DNA from 2 places in the Rhizobium arsenicireducens genome. Region 1 is predicted to be linked to the other one. Evidence: riboswitches for the same ligand, from Rfam matches in the RefSeq annotation. Region 1 holds a riboswitch; the other holds the start of a gene.

Evidence for each region. Region 1 has a riboswitch for thiamine pyrophosphate ahead of thiM (hydroxyethylthiazole kinase). Riboswitches for the same ligand answer to the same signal wherever they lie in the genome.
Region 2: it holds a riboswitch for thiamine pyrophosphate, as region 1 does, so the genes downstream of both, thiB (thiamine ABC transporter substrate binding subunit) here and thiM (hydroxyethylthiazole kinase) in region 1, are expected to answer to the same signal.

Annotation. Positions count from the first base shown of each region.
Region 1 covers NZ_CAXHYK020000001.1:3,034,702-3,043,715, forward strand. Annotated here, with positions in the region: gene ACWPVA_RS15050 (pirin family protein) at 7-918, shown strand; gene ACWPVA_RS15055 (glutathione S-transferase family protein) at 1,051-1,668, shown strand; gene ACWPVA_RS15060 (hypothetical protein) at 1,721-2,335, shown strand; gene ACWPVA_RS15065 (flavin reductase family protein) at 2,332-2,859, shown strand; gene ACWPVA_RS15070 (3-oxoacyl-ACP reductase) at 2,869-3,633, opposite strand; gene thiD (bifunctional hydroxymethylpyrimidine kinase/phosphomethylpyrimidine kinase) at 3,633-4,448, opposite strand; gene thiE (thiamine phosphate synthase) at 4,445-5,080, opposite strand; gene thiM (hydroxyethylthiazole kinase) at 5,077-5,880, opposite strand; TPP riboswitch at 5,935-6,031, opposite strand; gene ACWPVA_RS15090 (ComEC/Rec2 family competence protein) at 6,229-7,755, shown strand; gene ACWPVA_RS15095 (HAD-IA family hydrolase) at 7,904-8,578, shown strand; gene ACWPVA_RS15100 (peptide chain release factor 3) at 8,680-9,014, opposite strand, start outside.
Region 2 covers NZ_CAXHYK020000001.1:3,624,703-3,633,716, reverse strand. Annotated here, with positions in the region: gene ACWPVA_RS18000 (M48 family metalloprotease) at 1-826, opposite strand, end outside; gene ACWPVA_RS17995 (thiamine ABC transporter ATP-binding protein) at 1,092-1,823, opposite strand; gene thiP (thiamine/thiamine pyrophosphate ABC transporter permease) at 1,813-3,435, opposite strand; gene thiB (thiamine ABC transporter substrate binding subunit) at 3,462-4,487, opposite strand; TPP riboswitch at 4,530-4,645, opposite strand; gene ACWPVA_RS17980 (ABC transporter ATP-binding protein/permease) at 4,849-6,648, shown strand; gene ACWPVA_RS17975 (ABC-F family ATP-binding cassette domain-containing protein) at 6,677-8,500, opposite strand; gene ACWPVA_RS17970 (thiamine diphosphokinase) at 8,503-9,014, opposite strand, start outside.

The sequences.
Region 1 (9,014 bases):
CGACCGATGTCCATACGCCCCGTCAAGCATGAGAGCCACGCCACGCCCGCCATGGAAGGCGCCGGCGTGAAGCTGCACCGCGTCTTCGGCTTCGGCGATCCGTCGATGACCGACCCCTTCCTGATGATGGACGATTTCCGCAACGACAATCCGTCCGACTACATCCGCGGCTTCCCCTGGCATCCGCATCGCGGCATCGAGACGATCACCTATGTGCTCGCCGGCACCGTCGAGCATGGCGACAGCCTGGGCAATCGCGGTCTGCTCGGGGCCGGCGACGTGCAATGGATGACGGCCGGCAGCGGCATCATGCACCAGGAAATGCCGAAGGGTGATTTCGCCGGCAAGATGCACGGCTTCCAGCTGTGGGCCAACCTGCCCTCGTCGCTGAAGATGACCGCGCCGCGCTACCAGGACATCAAGGGGACGGACATTCCCGTGGTCGTCGACGACGACGGCACCGTGGTGCGCGTCATCACCGGCGATTTCTGGGGCAAGACGGGTCCCGTCGACGGTATTACCGCCGAGCCGGTCTATCTCGACATCTCGGTGCAGCCGGGCAAGCGCAAGAGCTTTCCGGTCGACACCTACCGCTCGGCCTTCGCCTATATCTTCGCCGGCTCAGGCTCCTTCCGCGACGCCTCCCAGCCCTTCGGCGTCAAGGTGGAGAAGGAATACATGGGCGAGGAGCTGAACATCCGCGACCTCTCCGGAAACCGCACGCTGGTCGTGTTCGACACCGGCGACGAAGTGACGGTGCAAGCCGGCGACGAGGGCATCCGCTTCCTGCTGGTCACCGGCAAGCCGATCAAGGAACCGGTCGCCTGGCACGGGCCAATCGTGATGAATACCCGCGAGGAGCTGATGCAGGCGATGCGCGAATTGCAGAACGGCACCTTCATCAAGGCCGATCACTAGATCAAACCCAGTCCCATGAGACGCCGGGCCCTGCGCCCGGCGTTTTTCTATTTCGGGCCGGTTCCCGTCAAAGATGCCTTTCCATCCCACCGCCTTGCGATAGAGTGCCCGGGGAACAATAGAGGCACTTTCATGTACTTACTTTATGGATCAAATGGTTCGGGCAGCGCATCGGTCGAAGCAGCCCTGGCACTTTCCGGTGCCGAATATCAGGTCGTTCAGACGCCGACCGCCGAAGGCATGCACCTCACCGAGGATTTCAAGGCCATCAATCCGCGCCAGCAGGTGCCGGCGCTGCGGCTGCCCGACGGATCCGTCATGACGGAAGGCTCGGCGATTATGCTGCACCTCGCCGACGCCCTTCCGGCTGCACGGCTGGCACCGGCACCGGGAACGCCGGCCCGCGCCCAGCATGACCGCTGGCTGATCTTCATGGCGGTCAACATCTACGAGGGAGAACTGTGCAAGGCCTATTCGGATCGCTATACCGACGATGCGGACGGCGTCACGGGCGTCAGGACGAGCGCCGATACCTATGTGAAACGGCACCACGCCATCCTGGAAGACGCGGTCGTCGAACCCTTCCTCTTCGGGCCGGAGATGACCATGGCGGACGTCTATCTGTGGATGCTGGCCAGCTGGATGGACCAGGACTGGCTGGCGACCCATTGCCCTAAAATCCGGGCGCTGGCGGCCTCGATCGCACAGAACCCGCTCGTCGCGCCCATCCACGCGGTGCATTTCGGCTAGGCGGACATCCGCCGGCTCCACCGCCGCGCATCGCGACAAGGAACAGTGAATAATGGAAAAGACCGTTCTCGAAGACATTCAGGAGCGGCTCGCTGCCGCGCGTCGAGAACTCGAGGAAGAACTCGACCGCCGCATCGCGGCACAGCGCGAGCGCTTCCGCTATGAGCTGGCGCAAGGCAAGGTCCGCTTCGAGAAGGACATGCGCGCATGGCAGCGCCAGTATCGCACCGGCCTTCTGCGCTATGTCACGCGCGGCAACCTCGCCTATCTGCTGACGGCGCCGCTGATCTACGGCCTCGTCATTCCGCTGGCGCTGCTCGATCTTTCGGTGACGCTCTACCAGCAGATCTGCTTCCGGGTTTACGGCATCGATCGGGTGAAACGGGGCAATTATGTCGTCATCGACCGTCATCACCTCGCCTATCTCAACGGCCTCGAAAAACTGAACTGCGTCTATTGCGGCTACGGCAACGGGGTGATCGCCTATGCCCGCGAGATCGCCGGGCGGACCGAACGCTTCTGGTGTCCGATCAAGCATGCGAGCCGGTCCGCAGATCCACATCCCCACTTCGATAAATTCCTCGAATATGGCGATGCGGAAGCCTATCGTGCCTGGGTGGAGAGCTATCGCCGTACCAAGAACCGGCCCGAGGACGAAAAGGCATGAAACCCTTCCCGCTCGACAAGGTCTACCAGCTGATCGAGCCCGGCCCGGTGGTGCTGCTCACCACCTTCGACGGCAAGCCGAACGTCATGACCATGTCCTGGCACATGATGATGGAATTCACGCCGCCGCGCATCGGCTGCATCGTCAGTTCCGCCGACCACAGCTTCACCGCCCTTTCGAAGACCGGCGAATGCGTGATCGCCATTCCCGCGGCCGACATGGCCGAAAAGGTGGTGGCGATCGGCAATTGCTCGGGCCGTGACACCGACAAGTTCGTCGAGATCGGCCTGACCGCGCTGCCCGCCGAAGAGGTCTCGGCGCCGCTGATCGGCGAGTGCTTCGCCAATCTCGAATGCAAGATCACGGATCGGGACTTCGTCGAGCGCCACAATCTCTTCGTGCTCGATGTGGTGAAGGCCTGGCACGACCCGAAACAGGTTGCGTCGAAGACCCTGCATCACAAGGGCTACGGCACCTTCGCGGTCGACGGCGAGGAAATCACCCTCGCATCGAAAATGCCGTGAGCCATCCGTTCAATTGAACACCAGCCCGCCGTCGACGATCAGGTTCTGGCCCGTGACGGCACGGGACCAGGGACTGGCGAAGAACAGCACGGCATCGGCCATCTCCTCCGGCGTCGTCACGCGGCGCAGCGGCGTCGAACCGGCGATCAGGTCGAACACCGCCTCAGGGGTCGCACTGCTTGCATCCGTGGTGCGCAGCAGCCCGCCCGACACCATGTTGACGGTGATCCCCGACGGGCCGAGCTCGGCTGCGGCCGTGCGCGTCAGGGACAGCAGCGCCGCCTTGGCCGCGGTGTAGTCATGATAGGGAACGACCGGGTTCTGGAAGAGATTGGTGCCGATCAGCACGATCCGGCCGAAGCCGCGTTCGCGCATGGACGGTGCCGCCGCCTGGATCAGGTTCAAGGCACCCTTCACGCCCGTCTCCATATGGGCGGCGATCTCGTCCCAGGTCAGTTGATCGAGCTTCGAGCGCGCGTCGCCGTTGAAGGAAAAGTCGGAGAGCGCATTGTGGACGATGGTGGTGGGGGCGCCGAGGCACTCCGTCACGTCGGCCACCATCTGCACGACCGCTTCGCCGTCGCGGACATCGGCGCCGAAGGCCGAGGCCTTGCCGCCAAGACGCGCGGCGAGATCCTCGGCCACCTTGCCGCTGTTGCGGTAGTTGACCGCCACGCTTGCGCCTTCGCGGGCAAAGGTGGCGGCAATCGCGGCACCGAGGCCGCGGCCGGCACCGGTGACGAGAACCGTCTGTTCGTTGAGGGGCAGGCTCATCAGTTGTTTCCTTCCGTGTTCCAGAGCGCATGAAAATGATGGACAGGCCCGTGGCCGGTGCCGACGGTGAGGTCTCCGGCCGTTGCCACCGCGCCCGCAAGCCAGGCCTTGGCGGCGGCGACCGCCTCGGCAGGCGCCGAGCCCTTAGCGAGCTCGGCGGCAATGGCGCTCGATAGCGAGCAGCCCGTGCCATGGGTGTTCTTCGTCGGGATGCGCGGTGCTTCGAACCAGTGCGCGCCGGCGTCAGATACCAGCACGTCGGGGCTCTCCGTCCCGCCGAGATGGCCGCCCTTGACCAGCACGGCGGCCGGACCGCGCGCGCGAAGTCTGAGGGCCTGCGCCTCCATGGTCGCGCGGTCGGCAGCCTCCCGCTCGCCCAACAGTGCGGCCGCCTCCGGCAGGTTGGGCGTGATCAGGGTGGCGAGCGGCAGCAGGCGGGTCATCAGCGCCTCGACCGCGCGCGGATCGAGCAGCGAGGCGCCGCCCTTTGCGACCATGACCGGGTCGAGCACGATCGGCATGCCGCGATGCGGCTCAAGTGCTCCGGCGACGGCTTCGGCGATCGCAGCATTGGCGATCATGCCAGTCTTCACCGCATCCACACGCACATCGGCAAACACCATGCGGATCTGCTCGGCGACGAAATCCGGCGGCACGGCATGCACGGCGGAAACCCCTTGGGTATTCTGTGCCGTCAAAGCAGTGAGCGCCGCCATGCCGTAGACGCCGCGGGCGGAGAAAGCCTTGAGGTCGGCCTGGATGCCGGCGCCGCCCGAAGGGTCGGAGCCGGCAATGGACAAGACGTTGCGGATCATGATCGGGCCTTTCGGATGGCTTCGGAGAGTTCGAACGCAGCGGCCTGCAGATCCGGCTGGCCGCAGATGGCGGAGACGACGGCGAGGCCCCGGCCGCCCGCACGGAGGACCGCCTCGACATGGCTGGTCTTCAGGCCGCCGATGGCGACGGCAGGCAGCGCGGTCGCCGCAATCAGCCGGGCAAGCCCCTCCAGGCCGATCGGCGGCTTGTGGCCGGGCTTGGTCTGGGTGGCAAAGACAGGTCCGGCCCCGACATAGTCGACGACGGCCGGATCGACGGCCGCCGCCAGTGCCTCGGTTTCAACCGAGAGCCCGAGGATCATGTCCGGTCCGATCAGGCGGCGCGCGGTGAGCGCATCCCTGTCGTCCTGGCCGACATGCAGGCCGTCCGCGCCGATGGCGATCGCCGCCTCGACATCGTCGTTGACGATCAGCGGCACACCGGTGCCGGCCAGCGCCGCCTTCAGCGCCCGGCCGGTCTCGATCATCTGCGCCTTCGAGGCATCCTTGTCGCGCAACTGCACCATCGTGACACCGCCGGCGACGGCCAATCGCGCGGTCTCGACCATGCCGAGCGGCCGGCAAAGGTCCGGATCGAGCACCAGGTAGAGGGAAAGGTCGAAGCGCCTCACAGCCGCACCACCCGGGCGCGGTTGTCGAGCATGGCGCCGTCGAGTTCTGCCAGAAGGTCGAGGAAGCGTGCGGCGAAACTGCCCGGCCCTTGCGCTTCCTTGCCCGCCTGCTCGCCGGCCACGGCGAAATGGGCAAGGGCGGCCACCGTCGCGTCGAAGGAATCGTCCGGGCGCATCGCGGCATAGGCGCCGACGAGGCAGGTGAGCGAGCAGCCCAGCGCCGTCACCTTCGGCATCAAAGACGAGCCGCCTTCGATCCGCGCCGCCCGACTGCCATCGGTGACGAGGTCGGTGACACCTGTGACGGCGACGATGCAGCCTTGCGTCTCGGCCAGACGCCGTGCGGCCTCCTCCGCCTGCTCGACCGGATCGCGGCTGTCGACGCCCCTGGCGCTGCTCACGCCACCGGCAAGGGCGATGATCTCAGAGGCATTGCCGCGCACGATGGTCGGCCCCAGGGCAAGCAGATCCGCGGCCGTCTTGCGGCGAAAACCGGTGGCGAAATGGGCGACGGGGTCGAGCACCCAGGGACGGTGGGCCGCCTTCGCACCGCCGATCGCGGCTTTCATACCGGCCACCCAGTCGGGCGACAGCGTGCCGATATTGACGGTGAGCGCGCCGGCGAAACCGGCGAATTCGCCGGCCTCCTCTTGCGCATGCACCATGGCGGGCGAGGCCCCGGCCGCCAGCAGGACATTGGCGGCGACGTTCATCGCCACGTAATTGGTGATGCACTGGACGAGCGGCGCATTGCTACGCATTTCCGTCAGCAGGATTCCGGGTGTTCCGGTCTTCATCATCTTGCCCCTTTCGGGCGGGGCAAGTGCAAGGGGACAGATAGCGCACGAACAGCGAAAAGGCCCCGAGCAACTCCCTCCGCCAGCATTATCTGGTTCAGGTTCAAAGGGTACTTCTCAGCCCGCCTTGCGACGAACGCCCCTGTCTCTCAATGGAGCTGTTATAGACAGGGACGAGGCGGCTGTCACCTCCCTTGCCGACCCAGGACGACGACATGCGGGACAGGTATCCGCATTGCGTGAATCTTGTGGCGCCAATCTCGCCATCCGAGGAGGGCTGCGCTATGGTGGAAAACTACCAGAGGCAGGCGCGCCGGAACGCTACGGCCGTGCGGCGAGGAGGCGAATGGCATGGATCATCGTTTCGTCGGACTGCCGAAGGATGCGCGGGGAAAGACCGCGAAGACCTATCTCTATGCCGCCAACCGCCGGACCCGAAAACGCCAGGTTCTCTGGGGCGACTGGCTGCAGGTCACGTCGGAACAGCCGGACGGCTGGCTGGAAGTCCTCTGGGGGCCGACCGGGACAACGCCCGAAACGCTCTACATCCCCAAGGACCATACGACCGACGAGCGGCCGCTGGAGATCGTCTTTCTCGACGTCGGCCAGGGCGACGGCGCGGTGCTGATCGCGCCGGAAGAGGATCTCGGCGAGGCAGTGGTCGTCATCGACGCCGGCGTTTCCGAGCACATGTACGAATTCCTGCTGCAGCGCTTCCGCTCCTACAACACCAGCTTCAAGTTCCGCGCCGCGATCATCACCCACCCGGACATCGACCACTATGGCGGCTTCGAGCCGATCTTCAACTGGCCGAATTTCGGCTTCGAGACCGTCTACCAGAATGGCCTGGTGGAGCGTGTCGGCGGGGAAAAGTTCGACAAGCTAGGCGGCAAGGTGAAGGATGCCGCGACGGGCATCAACTATGTCGGCGACCTGGCCCTGTCGCGGGCCGACATCGAGCGGCATTTCGGCGCCGTCGGGGCGAATGAGAGGCAGGCCTTCGCCCAGACGATGAGGCATGCCCTCGACAATCCCAATATCGGCGGTTTCGCCATGCTGTCGGCCCACCACGGCACGCAGGAAGACGGGCGCGGCTGGCTGCCCGGCTTTGCGCCGTCCGACCAGCGGGGCTTCAGTGTCGAGGTTCTTGGGCCGGTCCCCGAACCGGATGCGGCGGGCAAGGACCGCTTGCGTGTGCTGGGTGACTACGGCGAGACGAAGAATGGCCATTCCGTCATCCTGCGCCTGCACTATGGCAACTTCAAAATCCTGTTCGGCGGCGACCTCAACGAGAAGGCGGAAAAATACCTGCTCTGCCACTACGGCGGCGAGGCCAAGTTCCCGAAGATCGGCACGCCGGCCTATGATGCAATGATCGCCAAGGCGTCCGGCTGGCTGCGCTCGGATGTGATGAAGGTCTGCCATCACGGCTCGGAGAAGGTGACGGACGCCTTTCTCGACGCGGTCAATCCGGCCGCCTTCGTCATCTCCTCGGGCGACGAGGAGGGCCATATCCATCCGCGACCGGACCTGCTCGGACGGCTCGGCAAACGCGGCCGCGGCGACGCACCGGTCATTCTCTCGACCGAGCTGCAGCGCTCGGTACGCGAGGCAGAAGACGAGAAGCTGGTGCAATCGCTGCAGAGCGCCGTGCTCAAGCTGCACGACAAGCCGGACAGGACGCTGCGCGACAAGATTATCAACGACATCTGGACGCTCGGTCGGTCGAACGTCACAGTTTACGGTACTGTCTACGTCAAGACGAACGGCAAGCGGCTGATCGCCGCTTTCCGCATCGAGACCGGTAGTGAGATCAAGAAGTGGTTCACCTTCGAATACGCGCTGAATACGGCCGGCGAACTGATCCGGGTGGAGTGACCGTCATCTGAGCGTGACCTGCCAGACCGTTCCCCTTCGGCGCAATCCGCACACGCCGGCCCACACCCGTAGCACAACCGTTTGCCGCAGCGGCCAAAACCGGCTATCCCGGTTTCCGCCCGCCCTTCCCTTTCCAAGGATCTTCCGATTGAGCACCGCCCGACACACGGTCTATGACAAGCGCTATGCCGGCTTCCTGTTCGACATGGACGGAACGCTCCTGAACTCCATCGCCGCCGCCGAGCGGGTCTGGGCAAAATGGGCGGCACGCCAAGGCCTCGATGTGGAAGCCTTCCTCCCCACCATGCACGGCAAGCGCGGCATCGACACCATTCGTGGACTGGGCCTGCCGGGCGTCGACGTGGAAGCCGAAGCGCTGGTCATCGAACGCGGCGAGATCGAGGATGTCGAGGGCGTGGTGGCCCTGCCCGGCGCAATCGATTTCCTGAACGCCCTGCCGTCCGACCGCTGGTCGATCGTCACTTCGGCGCCGGTTGCGCTCGCCCGCGCCCGGATCGAGGCCGCCGGCCTGCCGCAGCCGCCGAAGATCGTCACCGCCGAGGATGTGGCGATCGGCAAGCCGGATCCCGCCGGCTATCGGCTCGGCGCCCGGCATATCGGCGCGGATCCGGCCCGTTGCCTGGTATTCGAGGACGTTCTGGCGGGTGTTCTGGCGGCCGAAGCCGCAGGGGCCGACGTCATGGTGGTCACCGCCACACATGGCCATGCGATGGATACGCCGCACCCGACAATCGCCTCTTACGAGGGCATGGGCGTGCAGGTCAATTCAGCGGGCCATATGCAGATCATCCGGGCGATCTGATTGGCTTTCAGCCCTGACGAGGCCGGGCTACGCCCGAGCTTCTCCTGCCGTCGCGACGCCGTCTCAGACGACGGACAAAGCGGCAGAGCAGAGCGTGTCGATCACGCCGCCTTGACGGCGTGATACTCCTTGATCGCGGCCATCTTGATCGCCGGGTAACGTTCGCTCTCGTAGCGCAGGGAAAAACCGTCCTGCGCCATGAACACCGGATCGCCGTCCAGATCCCGGCAGATGTCGCCGCGGCGCGCCGTCATGAACTTGTCGAGTTCGCCCGGCTGGTCGGCCGAGATCCAGCGGCAGACGGAGAAGCGCGACATTTCGAACGAGACCGGCAGGCCGTATTCGCCCTGCAGGCGCTCCTTCAGCACGTCGAGCTGCAGCGCGCCGACCACGCCGACGATCGCCGGCGAGCCGTCTTCCGGCGAGAACAGCTGCA
Region 2 (9,014 bases), 590 kb from region 1:
CGTGCCGCCTCGCCAGCTCGACGCGCTGCGGCGCATTCGGATGGCTGGACAGAAAGTCGAGGCTCTGGTCGGCGTCGGGATCGACCGAGGTGAATTGGCTGTAGCGCGCCATCGCATCGAGGAAGCGGGCCGCCGCATAGGGATCGTAGCGGGCTTCGCCAAGCGTGCGCACCCCGATCACGTCGGCCTGCAATTCCTGCTGGCGGGAGAAGGCCGCCAGGCGAAGCTTGCCGCGCGCCAGCGCCTGCTTGCCGGCAAGATCGCTCGACAGAACTTCGGCGACAACCCGGCTGGCGATCACTTCCGCCTCTTCGCGGCGCTGCCGCTCGATACCGTGGTTCGCCGTCACATGGGCCATCTCGTGGCTCAGCACCGCCGCCACTTCCGAGGCGTCATTGGCGAGCGCCAGCAGGCCGCGGGTGACGTAGAGATAGCCACCGGGTAGGGCGAATGCGTTGATCGCCGGGGAGTTGAGAATGGTGATGCGATAGGACTGATTCGGATTTTCCGAGACCGCCGTCAGCGCGCCGGTGATCCTGGCAACCAGCTTTTCCGTCTTTTCGTCGTGATATTCGCCGCCATAGCTTGCGACAATGCGCGGATGCTCGCGCGCACCCATCTGGGCGCGCGGATCGTCCTTCTGCACCTGATCAACGATCTGCGGATTATCGGAGGGACCGACACTCGGCACATAGGCCTGCTCGAACAGCGTCTGACAGGAGCTGAGCGCCAGCGATGCGGCAAGAAGCGCGATCACACCGCGCGCGCGACCGCAACTGCGGCGCGGTCGCAACCGATCGACCGGCAACTGGCCCTTACCGCTCATCATGTACGTCCTGCCCCGATACCAACGCGTTCCTGACCCCTTCTGCATCGCTCGAAGCATCCCCACAGCCGGATTTCGATCCGGGTAGCAACCTCTCGCCTCTGTGCGGTCCTTTTAGCATCATTCGTTAGATATGGATAAATTGCATGAGGAAAAAAGGGCGAAGCGAATAATCGCAAAGAAAGAACGAAATTGACCAACCGGGGCCTTCGTGGGCATGCCATCGCTGCACGTCTAAAATAAGGCAGTGCCATCCGCCCCCGCTTCATTCGCCGTGGGGATGGCCCAGGAATTCGGCAAGCGAGGCAATCCCCGTCGTGGCGAAAAATCCCTCCTTCGGCGCGCTGAGAACGATGTGTCCGCTTTCGAGGAACAGCACATCGCTCGCCAACCGCTCCACCTCCTGCCGATCGTGACTGACGATGACGATCGTATGGCCCGTCTCGCGGTGCAGCGCCATCAACAGGTCGGCCATGGCGGCCCGCAAGCCGGGATCGAGCGCCGCGAACGGCTCGTCGAGCAACATGACGGACTTGCGCCGCACCAGGGCCCGGGCAAATGCTGCCCGCTGCCGTTCACCGCCCGAAAGCGTCGCCGGCAGCCGTTTCTCGTATCCGCCGAGCCCGACCCGCGCCAGCGCCTGCGACACGGCCTGCCGATCCGCGGGCTTGAGTTTGAGCGCTGGATCGATGCCGAGGCCGACATTGGTGAAGAGGTCGAGATGGGCAAAGAGATTATTGTCCTGGAACACCAGCGAAACCGGCCGGGCGGCAGGCCCAAGCCCATTCATGTCCTCGCCCCCGATCAGCACACGGCCGCTGTCCGGCTGCTCGAAGCCGGCGATCAGGTTGAGCAGCGTCGACTTGCCCGAGCCCGATGGCCCGGCAATCGCGGTAATCGCCCCTTGCGCGATGGTGCAGTCGAAATGGAAATCGGCCGATCCAAGGTGGAGGGTGACACCGTCCAGAACGACGGCGCTTTGTCTCTCAGCCGGCATTGCGGCTCTCCTTTCGCGACAGGCCAGGTGTTCCCGCGAGCGCCAGCAAGAGGCAGACCAGACCGAGCCCAAGCGCCAGCCCGTCCGCATCCTGGCTGCGATAGGCGCCCATGCGGCTGTAGATCAGCCATGGCAGGGTAATGAGGTTTTCCGAGCCGAACAGCGCGACCGCGCCGAGATCGCCGAGCGACAACGCCATGGCAAAAGACAGCGCCGTCAGGATCGGCCGGCGCAGCACCGGCCAGTCGATCAGGCGGAAACGGGCAAAGCCCGCAATACCGAGACTGTCGGCGAGTCGGGCGCTACGCTGGCGATGCTCTTCAAAAGCCGGGGCAAGCACCCGCATGGCGAAGGGCAGCGCCATCAGCGCATTGATGCAGACGACGATCGCCGGGGCAAATCGCGCGACATCGCCCTGGGCGCGCAGCACCAGGAACCAGCCGGTACCGAGCACCGCCGTCGGAACCAGCAGCACGAGCGAGGATACGGCCCCAAGCCCGGCTGAGGCGAGCACCGCAATCGGCAAGGGACGACGGCCGGCACCGAGCGCTGCCCGTGCCCGGATCACCGCAATGCCAACCAGAACCGAAACGAGCGCCGCCGAAAGGCCGATGACAAGACTGGTCGTCGCGGCGCGCAGCACCGCCTGATCGGAAAAGAGCCTGGCAAGATCCGATTGCAGTCCGGCGACGAGGACCTGCCCGAGCGGTAGCCCAAGGAAGAGCGCCGCCGCGAGGATCAGAATGCCATCGCCGAGCCGGGCCGGCAGCGTCCTTGCATCGAACCGTCGTGCAGCACCACCGAGTGTCGTGCCGGGATCGGAAGGTGCGGGGAACAGCGCCATCGCCCCGAGGATCGCCGCCGTCACCACGATCTGCAGGAAAGCGAGCGACACGGCGCGGGCCGGGTCGAAATCGAGCCGCAGCGCCTGATAGATCGCCACTTCGATCGTCGTTGCCGCCGGACCGCCGCCGAGCACCAGGACGAGGGTGAAACTGGTGGCGCAGAGCATGAAGATCAGCCCGGCGATGCCGGGAATGATCCGCCACAGGACCGGCCATTCGATAAAACGGAAGACCGCGAAGCCCCCCATGCCGAGGCTGGCGCTCGTGCGCCAGTATTCGGCGGGAATCCGCTCAAGCCCGGACAGCATCAGCCGCGCAGCGAGCGGCATGTTGAAGAAGACATGCGCGAGCAGGATGCCGGAAAGCCCGTATATGCTGAACCGCTCCCCGACACCGAGCCCGGCCAGCGCGTCATTCACCAGACCTTGCCGGCCCCAGATGCCGATGATCCCGAGCGCGCCGATCAACACCGGCAGGCCCATGGGTACCGCCATCAGGCGGATCAGCCACTTGCGCCCAATAAACCGCGGCTGGCGGGCAAGCGCGCGCGCCACCGGGAGAGCCGCTCCCACCGAGAGCAAGGTCGACAGCAACGCCTGCTCGAGCGTGAACCACAGAACCCGGCGCACCACCGGATCTTCGGCAATGGACAATCCGGTCGTCTCGCCACCGACCGCCAGCAGCGAGGCGATCGCCGTACCGATGAAGACGGCGATCAGGGCGAAGACCAAAAGGCCACCGGCAATCGCCGGCAGCCTCTCGTCCATCCGTGATCGCCGCAACGGAACCATGCTCAGTTGAGCGTCATGGCGGCGAGCCATTCGTCGATCCAGGCCTTGCGGTTCTTCGCCACTTCATCCGGCGTCATCAGGAAGGTCTTTTCCGGCGAAACCAGCTTGCCGAAGGCCTCGGGCAGCGGCTCGGACGTCGCGGCCACCGGCATCATCCAGTTGTTGGTCGGGATCGTGTCCTGGAATCCGGGACTGACCATGAAGGCCATGAACTGCCGCGCGAGGTCCTTCTGCGGCGCCGTCTTCAGGATGCCGGCAACTTCGATCTGGATATAATGGCCTTCCTCGAAGGCCGCCGCCTGGTAACGTTCGGTCTCTTCCGCCACCATGTGATAGGCGGGCGACGTCGTATAGGAGAGCACCATCGGCGCCTCACCCTTGGTGAACAGGCCATAGGCCTCCGACCAGCCCGGCGTGACGGTCAGCACGCGGCCCTTGAGCTGCGCCCAGGCTTCGCCCGCCTTGTCGCCGTAGACCGACTTCACCCAGAGCAGCAGGCCGAGCCCCGGCGTCGAGGTTCGCGGGTCCTGGATGACGATCTTCTCCTTCACGTCGCCCTCGACCAGTTCCTTCAGGCTCTTCGGCGGCGCCTTCAGCGCCTCGGTGTCGTAGATGACGGCGAAATGGCCGTAGTCAAACGGCACGAAAACGTCGTCGGAGAAGCCTCCCGGAACCTTGACCGCCGAAACGTCGATGCCGTGCGGCTCGAACTGCCCGGTCGCCTTGGCCTCAGCCACCAGATTGGTGTCGAGACCGAGCACGAGATCGGCCTTGGTGCCCTCACCCTCCAGCTTCAGCCGGGTGAGAAGTGCCACGCCATCGGCGACACCAACGAAGTCGACCGTGCAGTCGCAGGTTTTCTCGAAGGCTTCCTTGACCTTGGGACCGGGACCCCATTCCGAAACGAAGCTCTCATAGGTGTAGATGGTCAGGGTCTTGTCGGCGGCCTGCGCGCTTGAAATCGACAAGGCGGCAAGCGCGAAGACTGCGGCAAGGCCGCGACCAGGAAAATGATGACAGATTGGCATGATACGCCCCTCCTCTGCATGTTGAAAATCCGGGATAGGGCGTTTGTCTACGCGTCTAATCCCTCCGCCGGTGTTAGCCGGATCAGGTTCCGCGGGTTGGCCTCGAGCCTCTCAGCCATCGGTCCGTCGCCGGACAGAAGGCACCCCGTTAGAGCAGGAAAAGCCATAGCGCCAAGGCGCCTTGCTGGCAAGCGCCCGTCGCTCGCCTGCGCCGTCATCCGAACTGTCATTCGGCCGCAAACCCTTTGCCAATATATTCGCCCCATACTTCAACTTCGGCCTTTCGGATTTTAGCAGCCGCGCATGGACAAGCGCTGCACGCATGATATCTGGTGGTGCGATACGGCGAGACAGAAACTGCATGTTCAATACGGTACCCGATACGCCTGCACCCGTGGTGCAGACTGCTGCCCAGGCGGACTTGAGTTTCCGTCGACAGCTCGCCATCTCCGGCGCCTCCTTCTGGGCCTCGCCGGTGCGCAACCGCATCCTGCTGCTCGCCGCCGCATTGCTGACGATCATTCTGCTGACCGCTTATGGCCAGATCCTGCTTAACCGCTGGAACGCGCCGTTCTACAATTCACTCGAGCGCCGCGATCTCGATGCCTTCATCGCCGAGCTGTGGAACTTCGGCAAGATCGCCGGCTTCCTGCTGCTCTTGAACGTCATCCAGACCTGGCTGAACCAGATGACGGCGCTCTACATGCGCGAGGGCCTTTCCCGCCAGGTGGTTGACGAATGGCTGGCCGACCGCCGCGCCTACGGCCTCTCGCTCTCCAGCCCGCTCGGCGTTAACCCGGACCAACGGCTTCACGAGGATTCCCGCAAGCTGGCCGAAATGACGACCTCCCTGTCCATCGGCCTGGTGCAGGCGACGATACTGTTGGTCAGCTTCATTGGAGTTCTCTGGCAGCTGTCGAGCGATTTCGTTTTCCACTACAAGGACATGAGCTTCGTCATTCCGGGCTACATGGTTTGGGGCGCGATCCTTTATGCAGGGCTTGCCTCGCTGTTCAGCCAGCTCGTCGGATGGAATCTCACCCGCCTCAACGCCACTCGCTATGCCAACGAAGCCGAATTGCGTTTCTCGCTGATGCGCGCCAACGAAAACCTCGAGGCGATCGCGCTGGCCGGCGGCGAAGAAACCGAGCGCCGCCACATCCACGAAAAGCTCGACGCAGTGCTGCGCTCCATCCGCGACCTGGCCAGGGCGCTCACCAATCTCACCTGGGTCACCGCCGGTTTTGGTTGGTTGGCCATCCTCGTGCCTATCCTCATCGCCGCGCCGGCCTATTTCGCCGGCACAATGACCTTCGGCGGCCTGATGATGGCGGCGGCGGCCTTCAACCAGGTCCATTCGGCGCTGCGCTGGTATGTCGACAATTTTGGCGCCATTGCCGACTGGAAAGCGGCACTTCTGCGCGTCTCTGCGTTGCGCGCCGCGCTGATCGACATGGACGACGGCCCGGCCGAAGGCCGGATCGTCATCTCACGCGGCGAACCCGGCCGGCTGACGCTCGAATCGGTGGCGATCGCCTCGCATGTGGATGGTGATTGCACGCTCGACGGCTTCCGGATCAAGGAAGCCAACCCGACTATCGTCGTCGGCGAGCGCGTGATGATCAACGGCGACCAGGGCGTCAACCGCAAACTGCTGTTCAACGCCATCGCCGGCCTCTGGCCCTATGGTGAAGGCCGCATCCTGTTGCCCAAGGAAGACGACATCCTGTTCGTGCCCCAGCTCGAATACCTGCCCGAGGGCAAGCTCAGGAGCGTTCTCGCCTATCCGCTCGCCTCGGCCGGTTTCACCGACGAGGCCATGATGGCTGCGCTTCAACGCGTCGGCCTATCTCGCATCGCCGGCAGGCTCAACGATCGCGCCCGCTGGGACCGGCTGCTCGACAAGGACGAGCAGATGGCGCTCTCCTTCGCGGGCCTCATCCTGCGCAAGCCGCGCTGGATCGTGCTCAACGATGTTCTGGAAGGACTGGAGGAGGATACCGTCTCCACGCTCTCAAGCGTTCTGGCCGAACTCACCGATTCGACGCTGATCTATATCGGCCGCTCCGGCGCCTTCTACGATGCGCTCACGCCGAGCCTGCTGCATCTGGAGCGAACACATTGCGTGCCGTCGGACGAGGTTGACCAGCCCAAGGGCTGAGCCCAGCGTCCCGACCGGAGGGGAAAGCTCACCCCTCCAGCGCCTCGCGCAGCATTTCCAGCTCCAGCCATTCCTCTTCCATGCGGATCAGGTCGGCGCGCAGCTTTTCCGTCTCGGCGGCAAGCTTGTTGAAGGTCGCCTGGTCCTTGGCGAAGAGGTTCGGATCGGCCATCTTCGCCTCACGGGCAGCGATCTCATTCTCCGTCTTCTCCATCTCCTTCGGCAGGTTTTCCAGCGCGAACTTCTGCTTGTAGGACAGCTTGCCCCTGGCCTTGCCGCCCGTGTCCGAGGATTTCGCCTCGGAGGTCTTCGCCTTCTCGGCCTTGTCAGCACGTCTGCGCTCGTCCTCGGCGCCCTTCTTCTGCGCCAGCATGTCGGAATAGCCGCCGGCATATTCGATCCAGCGGCCGTCCGGATTCTCGGGATCGGCCGGCGCGATCGTCGAGGTCACCGTGCGGTCGAGGAAGTCGCGGTCGTGGCTGACCAGGATGACCGTGCCGGAATAGCCGGCGACGATTTCCTGCAAAAGGTCGAGCGTCTCGATGTCGAGGTCGTTGGTCGGTTCGTCGAGGATCAGCAGGTTGGACGGCTTGGCCATGATCCGCGCCAGCATCAGCCGGGCGCGTTCGCCGCCGGAGAGGTTCTTGATCGGCGTGCGGGCCTGCTCCGGCTGGAACAGGAATTCCTTCATGTAGCCGGTCACGTGTTTCTGCTCGCCGTTGACCAGAAGGTTCTCGCCGCGCCCGTCGGTCAGGTAATGCGACAGCGTGTCCTCGAGGTTGAGGTCCTCGCGCTTCTGGTCGAGCACGGCGATCTCGAGATTGGTGCCAAGCTGGACCGTGCCGCTATCAGGTTCCAGCTGGCCGGTCAGCATCTTCAGCAACGTTGTCTTGCCGGCCCCGTTCGGACCGATCAGGCCGATGCAGTCGCCGCGATGCACGCGGATCGAAAACGGCGCAACGATCGTCCGGTCGCCATAAGCCTTGGTGATCCTGTCCGCCTCGATCACCAGTTTGCCGCTTTCGCGGCCCTCCGTGGCGCTTGCCTGGATTGTGCCCTGCGGCCCCTTGTGGCCGCGATATTCGGCCCGCAGGCTTTGCAGATTGCCGAGGCGGCGCATGTTGCGCTTGCGCCGTGCCGTCACGCCGTAGCGCAGCCAGTGTTCCTCGCGCTGGATCTCCTTGCCGAGCTTGTGTTGCTCGATCTCTTCCTCTTCCAGCACCTTGTCGCGCCATTCCTCGAAATGGCCGAAGCCGCGATTGAGCCGGCGCGACAAGCCGCGATCGAGCCAAACCGTGGCGGTCGAGACCTTCTCAAGGAAGCGACGGTCATGCGAAATGACCACCAGCGCGCTGCGGCTCTTGGCCAGTTCGCCTTCCAGCCATTCGATGGTCGGCAGGTCGAGATGGTTGGTCGGCTCGTCGAGCATCAGGATGTCCGGTTCGGGCGCCATGACGCGGGCCAGCGCCGCGCGGCGCGCCTCGCCGCCCGAAAGGCTCGCCGGATCTTCCTGGCCGGAAAGCCCCAGATGTTCGAGCAGATAGGTGACGCGATACGGATCGTCGCCCGGTCCAAGCCCCGCCTCGGCATAGGCCTGCACGGTCTTGTAGGCGCCGAAATCGGGCGCCTGCTCGAGATAGCGGATCGTCGCGGACGGATGACGGAACACCTCGCCCGACTGCGCCTCGACCATGCCGGCGGCGATCTTCATCAGCGTCGACTTGCCCGAGCCGTTGCGTCCGACCAGGCAGATGCGGTCGCCAGGCTCCACCTGAAGGCTGGCGCCGTTCAAAAGCGGCGCGCCGCCGAAGGATAGCAGGATATCATCGAGTTTGAGAATGGGAGGCGCCAAGGTCAAGCTCCGGAAAAATCGTAAGGACGGGCAAGGACGACCGCATCGCCGCTTTTCAGCGAGAAGCGCACGGGACCTTCCGCGACGTTGGAAATGGTGCGCGACGACCCGAAGGGCAGCGCGAAATCAGTGAGCGGATAGCGGGCATTGCCGATCGACAGCCCAGCAAGCGGGGAGAGGCCGAGCACCGAGAACAGCGAGCCCTTTGGCAGATCGAGCGTGAAGTCGTCGCCAAGCAGCGGAAAGGCTTCCTCCGTACCGGAACTCATCATCACTTCGATGCCGCCCTTGGCCAGCGCCATGCCCGACAGCAGATGCATCAGCGCATGATCCGAACGCTCCCCGCCGAGCGCGCCGGCCAGAACGAGACGCTTTGCCCCGCGCGACAGCGCCTCCTCGACGGCGATCGCACCATCGGTCGAGGCCTTCTGCGCCGGATAGGGCAGGCGAGGCACGCCGGGAAAATCCTCGGCCGCGAGATCCTCGGAACTGTCGAAATCGCCGACCCAAAGCT